One region of the Limnobacter sp. UBA3528 genome, then DNA from elsewhere that is predicted to be linked to it. Evidence: predicted binding sites of a transcription regulator. Region 1 holds the regulator's gene; the other holds the start of a gene.
What was found. Region 1 encodes NrdR, which represses ribonucleotide reductase genes. Its sites were predicted from a motif close to CACNANATNTNGTG; they were not measured.

Region 1 (10,423 bases):
CCCGAACAAGCCTGCTGTCGCTTGCCCCGAACCTGAGAGGGGCGAGGCGGTTAATCCCGCCGAGCGACAGGCTTGTGACGCTGTATAGCCTCTATTTCTTTGACAAGAATATATCGCCTATTGTCAAAGTTTGATTAATTCTTTGACATTTTTCTATTTCACCGTAAACCTTGTATTTATGCGGGTTTCGCCAAATGTCAAAGTTTGACGGTCAAGGGTATATATCCATGAATGTGAAAAACAGAACCCAGGCCGTCAGTCTTTATCGCAAAATTCCGCGACTCAACGCATCAGCCATGGCATAAAAACCAAAAGCCGGCAACAAAGCCGGCAATGACTATAACTATAAAATGACAGACAGTTCACTATCAGGGCTAGCCGTATTACTGGGTATTGCTTTATACCCATTCTTTGCAAATCACCTTCCCAATCAGCGGCAAAATGCGGCCGCTGTCATTGGTGTGGTTCTGCTTGGATTCGTAATTCTTGGTTACAACACACCACAAGAACTTGAACACGGCACCCCGTTTCATGCAGCACTGCAGGCCGCGTCATTCCTGTTTTTCGGGAGTGCCTTTCTAGGTCGAAAAAGAGGTGTTGTCGCTGCAGAGCGTTCTGCCCTGGTTCCTTTCGCGATCGGCTGCATCACTGCGATTGCAGACATGTTCACCACTTCTGGGTTGGTATACACGGCCTTTATTACTGTTCAAGCGGTCTGTCTGCTGGCAATTACAAAAACCTACAGCAATTTACCCAAAGTTACCCTGATCAAAGCGGTTTATTTCGGTCTGTTGTACTGTTTGGTCAATGGCCTCTTCCACGCATCAACATCGACAGAACTCGCGTGGATACTGGACTACAGGATTGTGGAAATTCTCTTTTACGTCTTGCTTGGTACCTGCGTTTTTCACATGGTGTTTCAAGATTTTTCACGAACCCGTACGAAAAAAGGTCTTGATGGGCAAACAAGAATTGATCAAGACATCATGAAACTGGCGTTTCGAGGGCGCCGGGTTTTAAAGGACTTTCGTCACGATTTGCGCCAGCCCTTGAGTACCTTAGGCATATTGGCCAGCGTGGGCAAAGCCATTTCGAAAGACCCTGAAGTTACAGCAAGATACCAACACATTCAAACCGCACAAAAAGCGTTGAAAAATATGCTGGAAGATTTCTTTGACCAATTGGGCAATGCAATCCGGTATCCGCAAGATGAAAACGCCGCCCCTATGATGCCGGTAACGGTACATGACATTCTTGGTCCGTTAATCGAAGAATACAGAATGCTGGCCGAGGTCAAAGCGCTTCAAGTTCGCTATGTACCCAGCGAAATTACGGTGACGAGTAACAAGGAAGCTTTGGCCAAGATTATCCGCAATGGTCTGGACAACGCCATCAAATACACCAACAAGGGGGGTGTTGTGGTTGGTCTGCGCAGACGAAAGGGACGGGTATGTATTCAAATTGTGGACACAGGTTCTGGCGTTGAGAACAACAAAGTAGCTGCTCACAACAAAGGCTGGGGCCACGGTTCAAGTATCGTTCGCGATTTGAGCGAACAGATACTCGCCAAAACTGAATGCCGCAACCGCTACTACAATGGCAAATTGGCTGGCTCTGTGTTCGAGGTCATCTTGCCGGAAGAAGCCGAAGTTAGCCATCACAGCAAAAGACCCGCTTTCAATACTCAAACTGTATTTGAAGCACAGGTCATGGCGATGAGCCACGATCATCTTCTGGAAATTCGGCGTCGACTTCCGGTACAAGGATTTGACAAAGTCGAGTTCAGTCTCAATGGTGCTTATCGCGCCTACCTTACCGCCCTGCGTAAAGGCATGTCACCTGTGTATATCCTTTACGCCGGCGACCCAGCCCAAAAAATGCATGCAATCGAGCAATTGAAACTTTTAGGCTCTTTGTTAGACTACGAGCCCTGCTGTATTTTGATTTACAACGCGAGCCTTGAAAACAATCCCCAAGTTGAATTCGGGCGTGAAATGATTAGGGTCCCCTGGATTCCAGGGCAAGCCGATATTAGTCTTGGGGTCATTTCCGAGCTATTTCCCACTCGAGACAACTCCTTGAGTACATTCAGCGAAGCAGCAGTCCATTCTCAAAACACAAACAAGAATTTGGGCAGTAAATCATTGCTGGCGAACTAGGTTTGGCAAATACACACCGCCTGCTTATTTGGCCACGTGTAAAGCGCCCAAGATCGCAGGCCTGCTTGCACCAGTGATTGAAGGGCAATTGCCAGTTGCAGCCAACACGTACTGCACGCCAAGCCAGGCAAAAGCAGCGGCCTCAACCGCCTGAGTTGGCAAGCCCAAATTCTCAATCGGCAGGAAATCTGCTGGCGCACATTCACAGCGTAGCTGATTAATGAAGGTGCTGTTTTTTGCACCGCCACCGCACACATAAACCTGCTCAACCAAAACAGGTAAACACGACTTTACCGCTCTGACAGCTAGAGCCAGTAGGGTCGCCATGATGTCTTCCGATGAAAGCTCATTAGAGTCTACCAAACACGACTCAAACCAGTGCGCACTGAAATCATCACGACCAGTGCTCTTGGGCCAGGGTTGATGAAAGAAAGGATGGGTCCAAAAACCTTCAAGCAAAGTGTCGTTCGGGCTGCCCATCGCAGCAATTTCACCGTCATTGTCCATAGGCAAGCCAAAAGCGCGCTGAGCCCACAGGTCCATCAAACAGTTGGCTGGACCACAGTCACCACCAGTCAATTCTTGCCCCTGTCCGTTAAGCACCGTGAGGTTTGAAAATCCACCCAGGTTCAACACAGCGGTTTGGTCGTAAATACCTTTGCCATTCAACCATGCTCGGTGAAAAGCAGGAACCAGCGGAGCACCCTGCCCGCCCAAGGCAACGTCTTTTGAACGCAGGTCATTCACCACATCTATCCGGGTTTTACTGGCCAGCAAAGCTCCATCCAGCATTTGGTAGGTGTATCCGAGATCGGGCCGATGGCGAAGTGTTTGACCGTGTGCGCCAAGCACCCGAACATCAGCCGGCTCTAATCCGAGAAAACACAACAATTCATTCACGGTGCTTGCATACAGCTCCGTCAGGTCTTTTCGAGCCTGCAGAAAAATCGCAATAGGATCAGAATTGGAAGGAAAACGGGGGGGAATTTCTTGCAGCAGTAAGAGAGTTTCTCTCAAACTCTGCGGAAACTCAGCGCTAAGTACGCCGAGAAACCGCATTTCCTGAGTTTTGGAATCAATCTGAACCGCTGCGACGTCAACACCATCTGTACTGGTGCCAGACATGGCGCCCAAGGCAATCATGATTTACTGGGCACGAGCCAAGCGTTGGGCGGTGGCCAGCTCCATGCGGCGGTCAAGCGCAAGCTGTACGCGCTTGAATTCACCGAATGAATTTCGATCCAATGGTTCAGCCTGAGCCACGGTAATGCTTAAAGGATTTTTCGGAACCCGGTTGACGCGGAACTCATAGTGCAAATGTGGCCCGGTTGCCCAGCCTGTGGCACCCACGTATCCGATCACATCACCCTGTTCTACTTTCTGGCCAACTTTAACGCCTTTGCCAAAACGAGAAAGGTGGGCATAGGCCGTGCTGTAGCCGCTGTGGTGTTGAATTTCCACAAAATTGCCGTACCCGTTTTGCCAGCCAGAAAACTTCACTGTGCCGCTGGCTGTGGCCATAATCGGCGTGCCTGTGGGTGCGGCGTAATCCACGCCATTGTGCGCCTTCCAGCGTTGTTGAATGGGGTGGAAACGACGAGGAGTGAACCCTGAAGAAATTCTGGAGAAAGCCAAAGGCGATCGCAGGAAAGATTTTTTAAGGCTACGACCTTCTTCGTTGTAATAACCCGCGTTTCTATTTCCACTTGGCGCAAACCAATAGGCTTTGTAAGGTTTATTGTTGTTGACGAACTCAACCGCCAACACACGCCCCGAACGCGCCGACCGACCTTCAAGTGTAAGGTCTTCGTACACTACCTTGAACTCATCGCCCTTTTGCAGTTCGCGATGAAAGTCAATGTCAGATCCAAAAATTTCCGTCAGTTGAATAGCCACTGAATCGGGCATACCTGCCTTGTCAGCAGCGGCAAACAGAGATGACTCAATTCGGCCGGAGCGGAAAACTATCTGTTTCTCAAAGTTGACAGATTCAAGCTTCGAGACAAATTGCCCATTCAGCTTCTGAACCAGGATCGACTCTTGGCTGTCTTCATCGATGCCGCTTTTGTAGCGGAGCCACTGCAGATCGCCATCAGCGGTTTGCTGAACTGTCAACACACGGCCTGCACGCAGGTTTACCAAATTACGCGCGGTTTTGTCTTGGCCCAAGAAAGTGGCCAGGCCAGCAGTGTTCACACCCATGCGCTCAAGTAAACCCACCAGTGTGTCACCACGGCGAATTCGCTCTTCGGCAACCAATGGATCAAAGGTGTAAACGCCCTCATCTGCGAGGTTAAGTTCAACTGCCTCTACAACCACTTCCGAATTAATTAGAGCGGAATCAACCGGGGAATTTTGAACAGAGCCAGCAATTGCAACCACTGCACCGAGAACAGGGAATGAAAAAAACCCTACAATGACCCACTTTCTGTGATTGTGGGATTGGGGAAGCGCGGAGTCGGCAAATTGCCACCCCGACTGGATAAAGCGCTTGGTAAGAGAAAAGCCCTGTCCCCACGCGGCGATTGCTCGCTCTAATAAATTCTGAAGCATCATGTTTTAGTTTTAAAGGTGTGAAATTTCACGTGCCGATCGCCCACAATCAGCTTTATTTTCAAAAATACAACACTGAAGTTTGCCAGAGTGTAACAAAGGATTGCCAAATGAACCAGTCACCTGATAGTAGGCCCCCCAAAATTACGGAAATTACTGAGAATTTGTCTGATTCCGTTCGGCACGCCCTCGATGTGACCAAGCGTGGCTGCGAAGAACTGTTGATTGAATCGGAATGGATTCAAAAACTGGTTCATAGCGAGAAAACAGGCAAACCCCTGCGCATTAAATTGGGATTGGACCCCACGGCACCCGACATTCATTTGGGCCACACAGTGGTACTCAACAAGCTTCGACTATTGCAAGATTTAGGCCATCAAGTCATTTTTCTGATTGGCGACTTCACGTCCATGATTGGCGATCCATCAGGCCGGAACAGTACTCGACCGCCATTGACCAAGGAACAGGTTCAGGAAAACGCGAAAACCTACCATGAGCAGGCCGTTAAAATTCTGGATCCCCAACGCACAGCAATTGAATTCAACAGTAAATGGCTGATGCCCTTGGGTGCAGACGGCATGATCCGCCTGGCCAGCAGCTACACCGTGGCGCGCATGCTGGAGCGTGATGACTTCACGAAACGGTATCAATCCGGTACGCCGATTGCCGTGCACGAGTTTTTATACCCGCTTCTGCAAGGCTACGACTCAGTTGCGCTGGAAAGCGATTTGGAGTTGGGTGGCACTGATCAGAAATTCAACTTGCTGATGGGTCGAGAGCTGCAAAAACAAAATGGCCAAAGCGCGCAATGTATTTTGACCATGCCGCTGTTGGTGGGCACCGATGGTGTGGACAAAATGTCGAAGTCCAAGAACAACTACATTGGCGTAACAGAGACACCTTCCAATATGTTCGGCAAGGTGATGTCAATTTCTGACGAGCTAATGTGGAACTGGTACACCTTGCTTAGCTTTAAATCCCTGGCTGATATTGAAGCGCTGAAACAAGCCTGCGCCAGCGGTGAAAACCCACGCAACGCCAAAGTGGCACTGGCCCAAGAGTTGGTCGCGCGTTTTCACACCCCACAAGCAGCGGTTGACGCACTGAACGAATTCGAAGCACGGTTCAAGCAGGGGGCCTTGCCCGAGGACATGCCCGAGATCAACCTGAATTTGCCGGAAGGTGACGCGGACGCAGGTTTGGCCTGGGTACTGAAAGCTGCCAGCTTGTGTGAAAGCAGCAGCGACGCGAACCGAAATATCCAGCAGGGCGGCGTAAAAATTGACAGCGAGAAGATATCCGACAAAGCCACCCGCTTGGGCAAAGGCACTTACGTGATTCAGGTTGGCAAACGCCGCTTTGCGAAGGTGCACCTGAATTGAACAGCCAAGCTCTTGATTTTGGTGCAATTGTCAGCAAAAAACCGGTGGGATCGCGCTTCATTCTGGTGCGCCATGGAGAAACGGACTGGAACAAGGAAAAGCGCTTTCAGGGCCACACCGACATTGCCCTGAATGCGCACGGCCTGTTGCAAGCTCAATTGCTTCGCAAGTACTTTGATTCGCTGGAAGCGCGAGAAATTTCGCTTTACGATCAGTGCGTCAGCAGCGACTTAACTCGGGCACACACCACCGCATCGACGATTCACGGCTCCAAAACACCCGCCATGCAGTTGTATAAAGGCCTTCGGGAACGTGATTACGGTCATTTGTCGGGCTTGACTGGCGATGAAATGCAGGTCAAAAGCCCCAATGAATTTGCTGGTCTAAAAAACCGAATCCCCGACTCTCCCCTGTCCGGAGGGGAGAGTCTGGCCCAGTTCTACCAAAGGGTGGTATCTACGTTTCAGCAAATTTGCGCGGTCAGCACCCACAAAACAATATTGCTGGTGGCCCACGGCGGTGTACTCGATTGTATTTACCGATACTGCACTGGCGAGCTGTTGCATACGCAGCGTGAATGGCAACTGCCCAATTGCGCGCTCAATGTGGTCGATATTGATCCCCAAGGCAATAAAAGTGTGAAACTGTGGGCCTGGACCGGGCATTTGAACCACGACAAACCGGGCCAAAACATGGACGAAGTCGATGGTCGAATCGCTTGAAATCATTTAGAATATTGGGCTTGTCTTGAACCCAATCCTTTCCGGAAATCGTTATGTTTGACCGCCAAAAGGGCATCGCCCAAACCGACCCAGAATTGTGGACTGCCATGCAGCAGGAAACCACCCGCCAGGAAGACCACATTGAGTTGATCGCGTCTGAAAACTACGCGAGCCCAGCCGTGATGGAAGCCCAGGGTTCACAGCTGACCAATAAATACGCCGAAGGCTACCCCGGCAAGCGCTATTACGGCGGTTGCGAACATGTGGACACAGTTGAAGATCTGGCCATTGAGCGCCTGAAAAAACTGTTTGGCGCCGAAGCCGCCAACGTGCAACCCAATTCAGGCTCACAGGCCAATCAGGCTGTATTTTTTGCCTTGCTCCAGCCTGGCGACACCATCATGGGCTTGTCGCTGGCTGAAGGTGGTCACCTGACCCACGGCATGCCACTGAACATGTCTGGCAAGTGGTTCAACGTGGTTTCTTACGGCCTGAACAAGGAAGAAGCCATTGATTATGACCAGGTGGAAGCTTTGGCCCGTGAACACAAACCCAAAATCATCATCGCGGGTGCATCGGCCTACGCTCTGCGTATCGACTTTGAGCGCTTTGCCAAAATCGCCAAGGAAGTGGGCGCCTACTTCATGGTGGACATGGCCCACTACGCGGGTCTGATTGCTGCGGGTGTGTACCCCAACCCTGTACCGCATGCTGATGTATGCACATCGACCACGCACAAATCGCTGCGTGGCCCACGTGGCGGCATCATCTTGATGAAAGAGGAACTGGCCAAGAAAATCAATAGCGCAATTTTCCCCGGCATTCAGGGCGGTCCCCTGATGCATGTGATTGCTGGCAAAGCAGTGGCCTTCCACGAAGCCCTGCAACCTGCATTCAAGGAATACCAGCAGCAAGTAGTGTTGAATGCCAAGGCTTTGGCTGAAACCCTGGTTGAGCGAGGCTTGCGTATCGTGTCTGGCCGCACCGAAAGCCACGTGATGCTTGTTGACCTGCGTGCCAAGGGTATCACCGGCAAAGCTGCCGAAGCGGCTTTGGGCAATGCACACATCACAGTGAACAAGAACGCGATTCCGAACGACCCCGAGAAGCCATTTGTAACCAGCGGCATTCGCTTGGGTAGCCCTGCAATGACCACACGTGGCTTCAAGGAAGAGCAGGCCCGCGCAGTCGGTCACCTGATCGCCGACGTACTTGAAAACCCGGAAGACGAAGCCACATTGGCCACAATCCGCGCCAAGGTCAAGGAATTGACCAGCCAGTTTCCTGTTTACAAGTAAGCAAGGGGCCACGGCGTCATGAAATGCCCTTTCTGTGGCAACGCCGACACCCAGGTGGTCGATTCGCGCACGTCTGAAGAAGGCGACGCGATTCGACGCCGCAGGCAGTGCAGCAGCTGCGGCAAACGTTTCACGACCTACGAACGGGCCGAACTGTTTTTGCCCGCAATCGTCAAGAAAGACGGTTCACGCGTCGAATTTTCACGAGACAAACTTCGCGGCAGTTTGATGCTTGCCTTGCGCAAACGCCCGGTTCGCGCCGAGGCCATTGATGACGCCATTTCGAGCATTGAAGAAAAACTACTGGTGAGTGCCGCCCGGGAAGTAGACACGAAGTTTTTGGGTGAGTTGGTGATGCAACAACTCAAACAACTCGATACAGTGGCCTACATTCGTTTCGCATCGGTCTACAAAAGCTTTGAAGACCTGCAAAGTTTCTCTGAAGAAATTGCACATTTAACTGCCCCAGCCAAAAAAGGCGCCTAAAAGTAACTGTGAAGTAACTGAAGCCATGGCCACCTTTTCACCCACCGACGAACACTGGATGCAGCATGCGCTGAACCTGGCCTGGAAGGGACAGTACAGCACCACGCCGAACCCGCGCGTGGGTTGTGTGTTTGTGCGCGATGGCGTGGCGATTGCGGAGGGCTTTCATGCCAAGGCAGGTGAAGGCCATGCGGAAGTGCAAGCCATTGCCGACTCCAGGGCTCGCGGTGTCTCCCTGGCAGGCAGCACCGCCTATGTAACCCTGGAACCCTGCGCCCACCATGGGCGCACCGGCCCCTGTGCGGAAGCACTGGTGGCAACGGGTGTAGCGCGGGTTGTAGCGGCGGTGCTAGACCCCAACCCGCTGGTGTCAGGCAAAGGCATGGCGATTTTACAAGCGGCTGGCATTGAGACCGCGCACGGTGTGTTGATTGAACAGGCGCGCTGGATTAACCGTGGTTTTTTCAGTCGCATGGAACGCCAACGCCCCTGGGTGCGCTTGAAAGTGGCCAGCAGCGCCGACGGTATCAGCGCGCTGAACAATGGGGCAAGCCAGTGGATCACCGGCGAGGCAGCCCGGCTGCATGGCCACCACCTGCGTGCGCAAGCCTGTGCGGTGCTCAGTGGCATTGGCACAGTAAAAGCCGACAACCCGCAACTGAATGTGCGCGGCATTGACACGGAACGCCAGCCCTTGAAAGTGATTGTGGACAGCAAGCTGGAAATTTCACCCGATGCCCGCCTGCTTCAATCCGGGCGCGTACTGATTGCACACACTGAACCACACAGACCGGGCTGGCTGACGACACACCCGAACGCAGCAAATATCGAGGCCTTGAACGTGGCGCCAGTGGCGGCAGGTTTGCATGCTGGCAAAGTAAAAACGGATTTGCTGCGCCTGTTACAAGAGCTGGCACAACGTGGTATCAATGAGTTGCACCTCGAGGCAGGCTTCGGCCTGAACGGTTCATTCCTGCAAGCGGGCCTAGTCGATGAAATTGTGCAATACATTGCCCCTCGATTTCTGGGGCCAGGCCAAGGCCTGTTCCGCCTGCCAGAACTCGAAGCCCTGCCCGCTTATGTCAGCTGGGCAATTCAGTCATTTGAACAAATTGGACCAGACCTGCGAATTACGTGGGTTCAAAATAATCAGGAGTAGTAGCACCCATGTTCACCGGAATTATTGAATCAATCGGTCAAATCAAAACTGTTGAGCCCTTGCAGGACTCAACTTATGCAGGAGTACGTCTTGCAGTGCATGCACCCTCGCTCGACTTCTCAGACGTCAAACTGGGGGACAGCATCGCCATTCAAGGTGCCTGCATGACCGTGGTGGCCATGCAAGATCAAACCTTTCACGTGGACGTCTCGCAGGAAAGCTTGTCGAAGACCGTGGGTTTAAGTCAACCCGGTGAAGTGAACCTGGAAAAAGCCATGCGCCTGTCCGATCGTGTTGGCGGTCACCTGGTCAGCGGTCATGTGGATGGTTTGGGCAGTGTGGTTGATTTTTCGCCAGTCGGTGAAAGCTGGCACTTGCAAATACGCGCGCCAAAATCCCTGTCGCCTTTCTTCGCCTACAAGGGTTCGGTCACAGTGAATGGCGTCAGCCTGACCGTGAATCAGGTCGATGACCATGCAAGCGGCGAATGCGATATTCACATCAACCTGATTCCGCACACGGTTCAAATGACCACCCTGAAACATTTGAAAGCGGGCAGCCCGGTGAATCTGGAAATTGACCAGATCGCCAGGTACTGCGAGCGAATCGTGAAGACCATGAATTTGAATCAGGGCTGAGCTTGCACGCTACCAAACAGGGCCTT
Region 2 (6,895 bases), on a different contig from region 1:
ACTTGAAAGGCCCAATAAAAAAGCAGCCCGAAGGCTGCTTTCTTTTACATCACGGCTTGCAACTGAAAAATTAATCCCAGCTCAATGCACCACCGGTTTGGTACTCAGTCACACGGCGTTCGAAGAAGTTGGTTTCTTTCTTCAAGTCCATCATTTCGCTCATCCATGGGAATGGGTTGGTTGCGCCTTCATACAAGGTGCCCAAGCCAATCTGGTTGGAACGGCGGTTGCAAATAAACTTCATGTATTCCATAAACTGGGCAGAATTCAAACCCAACACGCCGCGTGGCATGGTGTCTACGGCATACGCGTGTTCAAGTTCAACAGCCTTGCGGAACATGGCCTTGATCTCTTCCTTGAACTCGGGTGTCCACAGGTGTGGGTTTTCCAGTTTCACGGTGTTGATCAGGTCGATACCGAATGTGCAGTGTGCAGACTCGTCGCGCAAAATGTACTGGAACTGCTCGGCAGCACCAATCATTTTGTTCTGGCGGCCCAGCGCCAGAATTTGCACAAAGCCCACGTAGAAGAACATGCCTTCCATGATGCAGGCAAAAGCGATCAGGCTCTTCAGCAATGTTTGGTCTGCTTCAAGCGTGCCGGTTTTGAATGACGGGTCAGTCAACACATCAATGAACGGCAGCAAGAAATCGTCTTTGGCCTTGATGCAGGAAATTTCGTTGTACGCGTTGAATGTTTCCGCTTCAGGAATACCCAGGCTTTCTACAATGTATTGGTAAGCATGGGTGTGAATGGCTTCATCAAACGCTTGGCGCAGCAAAAATTGGCGGCACTCGGGCGCTGTAATGTGGCGGTAGGTACCCAGCACAATGTTGTTGGCAGCCAGTGAATCGGCTGTTACAAAAAAGCCCAGGTTACGCTTCACGATCAGGCGTTCGTCTTCGGTCAAACCATTGGGGTCTTTCCAAAGCGCAATGTCGCGGTCCATGTTGATTTCTTGCGGCATCCAGTGGTTGGCGCACTGGCTCAGGTACTTTTCCCAAGCCCACTTGTACTTGAAGGGCACAAGCTGGTTCACATCGGTGGTGCCGTTAATTACGCGCTTGTCGGCGGCGTTTACACGGCCAGCCTTTGCACCTTCAGCGGCAGGCTGCTGCACCACAGGGCGCGCAGCTTGTTGATACAAGCCCTGGCTGGCTGCAGGCGCAGCAAAACCCGAAGCCACAGAACCCATGGCAGGCATGGCAGGCTTGGCCGCTGCTGCTGTTTTGCCCATGGTTGCATCAAATTCATCGTCCCAAGACAGCATATTTTTTAACTCCTTAACTAATACACTGTATAAAGTCACAGTGTCATTATGTTCATTTTTATTCACTTGGGCAAGTCTTGGTCACTTGCCCAAATCGCTGGTCTTTTATTCAAACTTTACTGGCAAGCTTCGCACTCGTCGAAGCCCGCATCGCCTGGGCGCATGGTGCACACCTTGCCTTCAATTTCTTGCTCAGGCAGGTTAGGCACCAAGCCAGTGGCCGGGGCCGATGTAAACGCAGCAGACGCACCGCCTTCCGCATTCACGGAATTCAACTCACCACCGGCCAAGGTTGATTTCTCAGCATGCGTGGCACCAATAGTGCGCAGGTAGTAAGTGGTTTTCAAACCGCGAATCCAGGCCAGTTTGTACGTGTCGTCCAAACGCTTGCCGCTGACACCCGCCATGTAAATGTTCAAGCTTTGGCCTTGATCAATCCATTTTTGGCGACGGGCTGCAGCTTCAACCAGCCAGCGTGGGTCCATTTCAAACGCTGTGGCGTACAGGCGCTTCAGGTCTTCTGGAATCCGGTCAATCTTCATGACCGAACCGTCGAAGTACTTCAGGTCAGAAATCATCACTTCGTCCCAAATGCCCAAGCGCTTCAAGTCGCGCACCAAGTGTTCGTTCACGATCGTGAATTCACCACTCAGGTTCGACTTCACATACAGGTTCTGGAATGTGGGCTCAATGGAAGCCGCTACACCAATAATGTTGGAAATGGTTGCCGTGGGCGCAATGGCCACGCAGTTCGAGTTGCGCATGCCGTGCTTCTTGATGCGTGCGCGCAGTGCGTCCCAGTCCATACGGCTGCTTGTATCCACTTCAACATAACCGCCACGCTCTTCTTCCAGCAGCTTCAGTGAATCCAAAGGCATGATGCCCTTGTCCCACAGCGAGCCCTTGAAGGTGCTGTAAGCACCGCGTTCGGCCGCCAACTCAGTCGAGGCTTCGTAGGCGTAGTAGCAAATGGCTTCCATGCTTTCATCGGCGAATTCAACTGCATCACGGGATGCATAAGGCTTGCGCATCATGTGCAGTGCATCCTGGAAGCCCATCATGCCCATGCCCACAGGGCGGTGACGCAGGTTGGAATTGCGCGCCTTGGCCACTGCGTAGTAGTTGATGTCGATCACGTTGTCCAGCATGCGCATGGCCACGCCCACAGTTTTCTGCAGCTTCTCGTGGTCTAGCACCAGCTCGCCGTTGTCGGCGGGCTTCAGGTGACGCGTCAGGTTCACGGAGCCCAGGTTACACACCGCAATTTCATTCTCGTTGGTGTTCAGGGTAATTTCTGTACACAGGTTGGATGAGTGCACCACGCCCACGTGTTGCTGGGGGCTGCGAATGTTGCAAGGGTCTTTGAACGTAATCCAGGGGTGGCCGGTTTCAAACAGCATGGAGAGAATCTTTCTCCACAGCTTGGCTGCTTCCACGGTTTTGAACAATTTCAAATCGCCACGGGCGGCTTTCTCTTCGTAACCCACGTAAGCCTTTTCGAAGGCTTTGCCGTACAGGTCGTGCAAATCGGGGCAGTCGGATGGGCTGAACAGGGTCCAGTTACCACCTTCCATTACACGCTTCATGAACAGGTCAGGAATCCAGTTCGCAGTGTTCATGTCATGCGTGCGGCGGCGGTCGTCGCCAGTGTTCTTGCGCAATTCCAGAAACTCTTCAATGTCCATGTGCCAGGTTTCAAGGTAGGCACACACCGCGCCTTTGCGCTTGCCACCTTGGTTCACGGCAACAGCCGTGTCATTCACCACTTTCAGGAATGGCACAACACCTTGTGACTTACCGTTGGTGCCCTTGATGTGGCTGCCCAAGGCACGAACAGGCGTCCAGTCATTGCCCAGGCCGCCGGCAAACTTGCTCAACAGTGCGTTTTCTTTGATGCCTTCATAGATATCGTCAAGGTCGTCACCAATGGTGGTGAGGTAACAAGAAGACAGCTGCGAACGAATGGTGCCGCTGTTGAACAATGTGGGCGTAGAGCTCATGAAGTCGAATGTTGACAGTACTTCATAGAATTCAATGGCGCGTGCTTCGCGATCCACTTCATTTAAGGCCAGGCCCATGGCCACGCGCATGTAAAACGCCTGTGGCATTTCAATGCGGGTACCTTCTACGTGCAGGAAGTAGCGGTCGTACAGGGTTTGCAGACCAAGGTAATCGAACTGCAAATCGCGTTCGTACTTCAGGGCCGCGCCCAATTTCTTCATGTCAAACTGGGCCAGGCGATTATCGAGCAGGCCAGCGGCAATACCTTTCTTGATGAACTGGGGGAAGTACTCGGGGTACACCTGCGCCATTTCATCTTGCGCAATTTCGCGGCCAATAATTTCACGGCGAATGGTGTGCAGCAACAGGCGCGATGTAACCAGCGTGTAGCTGGGTTCATTCTCGATCATGGCGCGTGAGGCCAGAATTGCCGACTTGAACACTTCGTCGATTTTCACGCCGTCGTACAGATTCTTCAGGGTTTCTTTCTGAAGGTGTGCAACGTCAATTTCATTCAAGCCAACGGCAGCACTCTCAATCAACGCTTTCAGTGCTTCAACATCGAGGGGGCGCTTGATGTCGCCGTCCATTACATTCAGAGCATGCTGCTCGGCTTGCTCAACCTGCTTGGCTGCGCGTTCTTGCGCACGGCGCTCGCGGTACAACACATAGGCGCGAGCCACTTCGGCTTCACCAGAGCGCATCAGGGCCAGTTCAACCTGGTCTTGAATGTCTTCGATGTGGAAAATACCACCGGAAGGCTGGCGACGAACCAAGGCATTCACCACGCTGCCGGTCATCTGTTCAACCAGTTCACGAATGCGTGCAGAAGCAGCACCCTGGCCACCATTCACTGCCAGAAATGCTTTGGTCATGGCCACGGCAATTTTGCTGGGCTCAAAACCAACCACGGCACCATTTCGGCGAATAATTTTGTAGTTTGAGTACGCGCTGTCAACCACAGGCGCTGCACCAGCAGGCTTAGAGGTGGACAAGGGCGCATCAGTTGCCAAATTGCTCGCCAAATCTGAGGTTCCATGGCTAGTTAGCATGCATCTTTCTCCTGGAATAAACGTGTTCTTGAGGGTTTGTTTTTGTAGTGGGGTAAAACTGGCAACCACTATATCTTGTGTTTTGTATGTGGCTTGGAACTAATTGTAGTGGTCGAAACACGATTTGGCAAACACTTTCTTATCCCCAACTTGTGCACAGAGTTATCCCCTGTGAACAACTTGTGGACAAGCATGGGATAACCGCAGTGCAACAAAAAAACGGCCTTTTAAAGACCGTTAATCTGAAGTTCGTAGGTGTTTGATTTGCGTAGACCTTTCCAGTCAAAGAAGGGTCCGGGGTCGGTTTTCCGGGTGGGTGCTATCTCGCTGTGCGCCATGGCATATTTCAGTGGATAACGTGCTTGTAACTCCAAAGCAAGGCGCTTCAGGCTGGCGTATTGGGTCTGCTCAAACGGGGTGTAAATATCGCCCAGCAACTCAATGCCGATTGAAAAATGATTGAAATTACTGCGGTCCATTGCGGCTGAAATTCCGGCATGCCAGGCCCGTTTTTCACACGAGACAAATTGAGTCACAGACCCATCCCGATCAATCAGAAAATGAGAGGAAACATGCAGGCCGATCAACTCGCCAAACGAGGCATGGGAATGGCAATCGAGCCGATTCAAAAACAGGTCGGTGATTAAGGCGGAGTCTCGCCCACGCTCGGGCAAGCTGATGCAATGAACAACCAGGGTATCCACCACAGTGCCCATGGGGCGTGCATCCTGATTGGGGCTTTGCAGGCGGTGTACCCAGTCTTCTTCAATCCAGCCTTCGTCCAGCCACATGGCCTGCCCCTTCGTTAGCGAACTTTCTCTCCGGCCGCCTTGGCATGCTCCATGCCGCAATAAAAGCGCCCCTGCATCATCACGCCCTCAGACATGGGGCTGTAAGCGCCGCAATGCTGGCAAGGCATGATCTCTTCCTGGGTTTTACGGCCCAGATTGCCTTTTTGTTTAACGTCTACACCGGGTTTTTCACCCAATTGTTTGCGCTGCCAGCTTTTGAAAAGAATCCAGGCCACCAACGCCAGGCCCAGGAAAAACAGAATACGACCCATCAAACTGCCCTTTTCAAAATAAATTCCAGCACAAACTGGGTACCAAAATAAGCCAATACCAACACCGCATAGCTGCCCAAACACCAGCGCAAAGCCACTTTGCCACGCCAGCCAAATACCACACGCCCGCCCAGCAATACCGCGAATGAACACCATGAAATGATGGCGAACAGGGTTTTGTGATCAAATCGCCAACTGCTGCCGCTCCACTCTTCAGAAAACAGAAAACCTGTGATCAGGGTGAGCGACAACAACACAAAGCCCGCCCAAAGCTGCCGGAACAGAATCGACTCCATGGTGAGCAGCGAGGGCAATTGATCCAGAAGCCGTTCCCGCAGCACGCGGTTTTCCTGATTGGATGCCACTGGCTGGTGCAGGGCTTTTTCCTGAAAGGCCATCACGATGCCATGGGCGGCCGCAATGCCCAACAAACTATAGGCTGCCAGTGCAATCAACAGGTGCAACTGAAACAAATGATCGCCAGCCATGCGAATTGCAGCGTCTTCGCCCATCCACAGTGGAAGCAAAAACACCACCGCACACAGCGGAAACACAATTAACTCAAGCAGTGGCACACGATTGAAAAAACTTTCAACAAAGGCGACCAAAGAGGCCAGCCAGGCCACGCACATCAAGCCAAGAACAAAACCGAAGTGCATGCCATCGGTTTGAAACAACAGGGTGCCCAACAAATACCCCGACACCAGCAAGGCCAAAGCAACCAACGCACGGTTTAACCCTGCAGGTGCAGACCATTTGCCGAAAACGTTCAGCGCCGCCAATCCACCCGAGGCGGACAGCAGCGGCACTGCGAGCGCGTACAATATTGTGTTGTTCATACCAATCAGTTTACTCGATTCATAGCACGAGTCAGGGGCACCACACGATGTTTGAAAACCTCTCCGATCGCCTAACGCGCGTTGTCAAAAATATCAAAGGCGAAGCCCGCATTACCGAGGCCAACACGCAGGAAATGTTGCGTGAAGTTCGCTTGGCGCTTCTGGAGGCCGACGTGGCCCTGCCCGTGGTGAAAGAGTTCATCAATCAGGTGAAGGAACAGGCGCTGGGCGAGGAAGTGCTGAACAGCTTAACCCCCGGCCAAGCCCTGGTGGGCATTGTTCACAAGCAGCTAATCAAGCTGATTGGCGAGAAAACAGAAGAAATCAACCTGGCCGCGCAGCCCCCGGTGGTGATTTTGATGGCAGGTTTGCAAGGTGCTGGTAAAACAACCACCACCGGCAAGCTGGCCAAGTATTTAAAAGACAACCTGAAAAAGAAAGTGCTGACCGTTTCAGCCGACGTGTATCGCCCTGCGGCGATTGAACAGCTAAAAACAGTCAGCGGGCAGGCAGGCGCCGAGTTCTTTCCTTCCGACATCACTCAAAAACCAGTCGACATTGCCTTGGCGGCGCTGAACCACGCCAAACGCCAGTTTTTTGATGTGCTGATTCTGGACACGGCAGGCCGCTTGGGCATTGATGAAGCCATGATGAATGAAATCAAGGCTTT

Region 2: B4N58_RS01855 (ribonucleoside-diphosphate reductase subunit alpha) is a predicted target of NrdR. The motif match lies at 4,390-4,403, and genes of this name have one in related genera.

Annotation. Positions count from the first base shown of each region.
Region 1 is NZ_DFOZ01000019.1:58,841-69,263, reverse strand. Features, by position in the region: gene B4N58_RS05290 (hypothetical protein) at 1-88, shown strand, start outside; gene B4N58_RS05285 (sensor histidine kinase) at 351-2,159, shown strand; gene B4N58_RS05280 (anhydro-N-acetylmuramic acid kinase) at 2,184-3,302, opposite strand; gene B4N58_RS05275 (peptidoglycan DD-metalloendopeptidase family protein) at 3,306-4,541, opposite strand; gene tyrS (tyrosine--tRNA ligase) at 4,823-6,094, shown strand; gene B4N58_RS05265 (histidine phosphatase family protein) at 6,091-6,816, shown strand; gene glyA (serine hydroxymethyltransferase) at 6,870-8,114, shown strand; gene nrdR (transcriptional regulator NrdR) at 8,133-8,600, shown strand; gene ribD (bifunctional diaminohydroxyphosphoribosylaminopyrimidine deaminase/5-amino-6-(5-phosphoribosylamino)uracil reductase RibD) at 8,626-9,759, shown strand; gene B4N58_RS05245 (riboflavin synthase) at 9,768-10,397, shown strand; gene B4N58_RS05240 (DUF3047 domain-containing protein) at 10,388-10,423, opposite strand, start outside.
Region 2 is NZ_DFOZ01000008.1:885-7,779, reverse strand. Features, by position in the region: gene B4N58_RS01860 (ribonucleotide-diphosphate reductase subunit beta) at 71-1,270, opposite strand; gene B4N58_RS01855 (ribonucleoside-diphosphate reductase subunit alpha) at 1,387-4,323, opposite strand; gene ampD (1,6-anhydro-N-acetylmuramyl-L-alanine amidase AmpD) at 4,551-5,114, opposite strand; gene B4N58_RS01845 (PP0621 family protein) at 5,129-5,386, opposite strand; gene B4N58_RS01840 (cytochrome C assembly family protein) at 5,386-6,225, opposite strand; gene ffh (signal recognition particle protein) at 6,273-6,895, shown strand, end outside.